One region of the Pedococcus sp. P2_E2 genome, then DNA from elsewhere that is predicted to be linked to it. Evidence: riboswitches for the same ligand, from Rfam matches in the RefSeq annotation. Region 1 holds a riboswitch; the other holds the start of a gene.

Region 1 (2,448 bases):
CCCCGGAGACACCGATGTCGGTGGCAGCCTCTTCGTCGGCGCGCACGTGGTCGGCGAACTCGTCGCTGGCGAGCACCGCCGACACGCGGCGCCCGTCGAGCCCTGCCTCGGCGCCGAGGCGCTGCAGGGTCTCGATGTCGTCGATCAGCTTGCCCTCGGTGAAGTGGGCGCTGTAGAAGCGTTCGAGCACCGCAGCCTGCAGCGCCGGGCCACCCTGGGCCAGGCCGAGCGCGATCAGGCGGTGCGCGTCGAACGAGTTCGCTCGCAGCTGCTTGTCGACGACGATCTCCACCCCGTCGGGACGTCCCATCACGGCAGGTCGCTCGGCGATCTCACGAGCCCCTGCCAGGTCGGTGCCGTACCGCTGCGCCAACCACGCGAGGACCGTCTCCCCCTTGCCGTGCGCGACGTGGTGGTCGAGCTCGAAGGCGTGGTAGGTCACGGTGACCTCGGCCGGGTGCGCACTCTCGGCGATCGCCATCTCCAGCCGTCGCTTGCCGATGTAGCACCACGGGCAGACCACGTCCGCCCAGACATCGATCTCCACGGCGTGGGGGTGGAGGGCGTCAGTGGGGTGTGCGTCGTTCATCCGTCCATCCTCACACGACCGCGCAACCCGAGGTATGCCGCACGGACGGCCCCGTGCGGAGTGACCCCGCGGCATACCTCGAACTGGGCGGGACTGGGCGGGACGGGGCGGGACTGGGTGGGACGGGGTGGCGACTGGGGGGACTGGGTCGGGACGAAACGCCGCAGGCCCCCACCCGCCGAAGCGGGAGGGGGCCTGCGGACCGTGGCTTGGCGCTGTGGCCAACCTCAGGTCAGGGGCGACCGTAGGTGACGTTCGAGGACCAGATGGAACGCAGCGCGACGGCCTGGCCGCTGCGCGGGGAGTCCCACATCATGCCGTTCCCGGCGTAGATGCCCACGTGGTAGGCGGGGCTGCCGAAGAACACGAGGTCACCCGGCTGCGGGTTCGACACGCGGGTGGTGGCTGCGCGCTGGGCGTCGGCGGTGCGCGGCAGGCTGATGCCGACCTTGCCGAAGACGTACTGCGTGAAGCCGGAGCAGTCGAAGCCGGTCGACGGGCTGGTGCCGCCGTAGGAGTACATCAGGCCTTCGTACTGGGCCGCGATGCCGAGCACGCCACCGGCAGCCGGCTTCAGGCTGGTGAAGTCCTTGCGGGCCGTCGAGCGGCTCGCGGTGCGGTCGCTCGTGCGGGCCGCGACGGGCACGACGACGGGCTTTGGCTTGGGCTTGGCGGTCGCCTTGAAGCCGATGACACCGAAGGTGTTGGTCGCCGTCGGGGCTGCGGTCTCGGGCGCCTGCACCGCGACGGGCGCGCTGACAGTGGCGCTCTTGGCCACCGAGGAGGGGCTGGCCGAGGCGGCAGACGCGGGAAGGGCGAACGAGGCGACGAGACCACCGGAAGCGGCGATGACCGCAGAGGTCTTGACTGCGGGCTGCGCGGCGCTGGCCACGATGTCCGACAACTCGGAAACGGGATTGAAGCGACCCGGCGCGCGGTGGCGGCCAGAACTGTGTGAAGCCACGATGGATGAACCTCCGGCGCCTACGAGGTGAGCTGTCGGGTTCGGGTGGAGGTAGATCACCCGGCCTCCACGGTTGTCGCCCGACCTTGCGGGCGCGTGCGTGGAGACTTAACCCCAAGGACCATCTCGTGAAGAGAAGGCCCAAAGTTGGGTCCCCCGCTCCTGCCAAGCGGTTTGTACTGATGACTCGGGCGTGGTGACAGGACTAGGCGTTCCACATCGAGCCGGTCCACCCAGGGGGCGAGTGAACCGCAGCCACCGTACACAAGCCGCCTGGGAATGTCACATTGAGGTCACGGCAGCCCCAAGAAAGTCCAAGCCCACGTCTGGTCCGCCTGCGCCCTCGTGCTCAGGAAGCGCGGAACTGACCAAAGACCGGACCCGCCGAAGCGCTCAGATGAGCGCGCCTGTCGAACCTGCGCCCCGTCAGGCGCCTCGCAGGCCCCTTGGTCAGACCAAGGCGCCGAACACGTGCTGGGCCACCTCGTCGGGCAGCGAGACACCGGTGGACTCCGGCGCGCCCTCGCGGACCGCCACCACGCGGCCGTCGGCGCGGTGCACCCGCACGCGCTCGCCGGGCAGCAGGCGCGCGACGGTGAGCAGGCTCAGCGCCTCGTGGTCGACCTGGACCGGCTCGCCGATGCGGCGCACGAGCACCGTCTCGGGAGAGTCGCCGGCCAGCTCGGTCAGGGTGCGCAGCCCGAAGCGGAAGTCCTCGGTCGGCTCTTCCTCGCCCAGCTCGTCGAGGCCCGGGATGGGGTTGCCGTACGGCGAGTCGTGGTGGTCCTTGAGCATCGCGAGGATCTTGCGCTCGACCCGCTCGGACATCACGTGCTCCCAGCGGCAGGCCTCGTCGTGGACGTACTCCCACTCCAGGCCGATGACGTCGACCAGG
Region 2 (2,448 bases), on a different contig from region 1:
CCTGACCACCACACGGCAACCAGTGCCAGGGGGACAGCACCTGTTGCCACGTGGACGTCACGAATCGCCGCTCAGGCTGGTCGGTGACCATCCCGGAGCAACACGTCGCACCGGCGCACCGGCGCACGGGCTCACCGGCTCACCGGCTCACCGGCTCACCGGCGCGGTGGGTCAGCGGGCGTTGAGGTAGCTCTGCAGGGTCCGCACGGTGGCGCGGTCGAGCGAGTGCGAGCCGTTCTTCCGGGCGCCGATCTTCGCCTGCAGGGCGGCGACCGTCTTCGGGCCGATCACGCCGTCGGGCGCCGAGCCGACCTTGCGCTGCAACGCCTTGACGTCGGCGCGCGACAAGGTGCCGTTGACCGAGCCCCCGACCCAGCGCTCGATGGCGGCGTTCGTCTTCGGTCCGCGGATGCCGTCGACCACCAGCCTGCCCGCGGACGACCGTGCAGAGGAGGTCGCGGGGGCCTTGCGCACCACCGACCGCGACGCGGCTGTCTGCGTCGTGGTCGACCCGGCGTTGACCGCCCCGCCGTTGGCGCGGGTCAGTCCGGCCCGGGCCCCACAGGTCGGCCAGGCACCGGGCCCCTGGGAGGAGAGGACCTTCTGGGCGACCGAGATCTGCTGGGCCTTGGAGGCTCGGTTCGCGGTCGCGGCATAGCGCTCACCGCCGAAGGCATCCCAGGTGCGGTCGGAGAACTGCAGTCCGCCGTAGTAGCCGTTGCCCGTGTTGATGGCCCAGTTCCCACCGCTCTCACAGGCGGCAACCCGGTCCCAGACGGTCGATGCCGACGCGGAGGTCGCGGTCGCCATGCCTCCCGCGACGGTGGCGACACCGGCGACGGCGACACCGGTCACTCGACGGCGGACGGGGTTGACCTTCCGAGCAGAGTGCTTCGGGGCATAGAACATGGCGGGGGGGTTCCTCTCCTGACCGGCGCCTGCGGGGTGAGCTGTCGGGTTCGGGCTGTCAGGTGCCCGGTCGGCCGGAGCCGACTTCACCCCAAGGCCACCGTGGTGGCCGAATTGGGTCCCCCGTCCTCGTCTGCCCGGAGATCTTCCGGCAAGACATCCACCTGACGAGGCTCGGCGCGGTGGATGTGCATGGCTGATTGGGTATGCCGTGTGCAGTTGTGAGAGCGCATTTGCGCAGGTTGTCCACCGTAGAGGGCACTGACCCCGGCGACAAGCAATTCGGACACATTGACGGCAGCCCGCCGCCGGCTGTCGATCGCCGAAGGTCACCCGGTGCCGTTGATCAGCGCCGGCGGGCCCGCCGCTTCTGCACCATGCGGTGGTCGAACGGCGCGGCCATGAACTCCCCCAGCACGCTGCCGGCCGCGATCGCGAGCAGCACCGCCATCGCCCCGAGCAGGGTGGTCAGCCCGCCCTGGAGGGACAGGCTCCCGGAGTTGGCCGACGAGCCGTTCACCATCTCGTAGAGCCCTCGGAAGATGGCCAGACCCGGCAACAGTCCGTAGGACGCGGGCACGACGAGCACCATGGCCGGGGCACCCATGCGCAAGGCGAGCAGTCGGCCGGCACATCCCAGCACGATGGCCGCGCTGCCGGCCGCCGCGAGCTGGCCGAGCCCTTCGACCCGGGACACCGCGAGTGACACGGCGACCCCGACGGCGCAGAGCAGCCCGCACGGGATGACCAGCAGCCGCCGGCTCCGCAGCGACACCGCGCCGGCCACGCCCACGACGAACGCTCCCACCACGGCCAGCACCACGGGGGCGTCGAGTGCCCGCGTCGCCATGATCGAGGGTGAGGCGAGCTCGAGGTCGAAAGCACTGGTCAGCGCGAACGTCAGGGACAGGCCCGTGGCCACCCCCAGGATGATCCCCGCCGTCGTCAGGAAGACGGCGAACATCCGGCCCGCACCCGTGACCGAGTAGCCCGAGATCGCGTCCTCGAACGCGGAGGCGACCGTCCGACCCGGGAGGAGCACCGTGATCCCACCGGCCACGATGAAGGCGAAGTCGGATGACGACACGGGCAGCCAGCCCGCAGCACCCAGGCTGAAGGCGCCCCACGCGATCGTCGTCGCCAGGAAGCCGCCGATGGCGCACTGGTAGAAGTCCGGGAGGCCTCCGCGGCCGAGGACGCGGGCGGCATACCCCACCAGGAGGGCCGAGATCCCCGCAACCAGGGCAGCGACCACACCGGCGCCGAGCATGACGGCGATGGCCGCGGCGAGCAGCCCGAGGGAGCCACGAACCGTCCACTTGGGCCAGAACCGAGGCGCGCGCCGGATCTCGCGCAGCTGCTCTGCCGCCGCCTCCCGGTCGTACGAGCCGGCGACGAGGTTCTCCACGAACTCGTGCACGGCCGTCAGCCGGGCGAAGTCGCGGGTCGACGAGCGCACGACCCGGAGCATGGTGATCGGCACCCCCGAACCGGTCGAGCACTGGATCAGCAGCGACTGGAGAGTGATGTCGACCTCGA

Evidence for each region. A riboswitch is a leader RNA that binds a small molecule or an ion and turns the genes downstream of it on or off. The one in region 1 is predicted to bind cyclic di-AMP.
Region 2: linked by a shared signal. The riboswitch ahead of AC1DWR_RS19355 (transglycosylase family protein) and the one ahead of AC1DWR_RS09310 (C40 family peptidase) in region 1 are both predicted to bind cyclic di-AMP.

What each region holds. Positions count from the first base shown of each region.
Region 1 covers NZ_JBFUEM010000003.1:218,978-221,425, forward strand. Annotated here, with positions in the region: gene AC1DWR_RS09305 (DsbA family oxidoreductase) at 1-589, opposite strand, end outside; gene AC1DWR_RS09310 (C40 family peptidase) at 822-1,493, opposite strand; cyclic di-AMP (ydaO/yuaA leader) riboswitch at 1,556-1,757, opposite strand; gene AC1DWR_RS09315 (iron-dependent transcriptional repressor DtxR) at 2,004-2,448, opposite strand, start outside.
Region 2 covers NZ_JBFUEM010000012.1:29,788-32,235, forward strand. Annotated here, with positions in the region: gene AC1DWR_RS19355 (transglycosylase family protein) at 172-909, opposite strand; cyclic di-AMP (ydaO/yuaA leader) riboswitch at 921-1,073, opposite strand; gene AC1DWR_RS19360 (threonine/serine exporter family protein) at 1,256-2,448, opposite strand, start outside.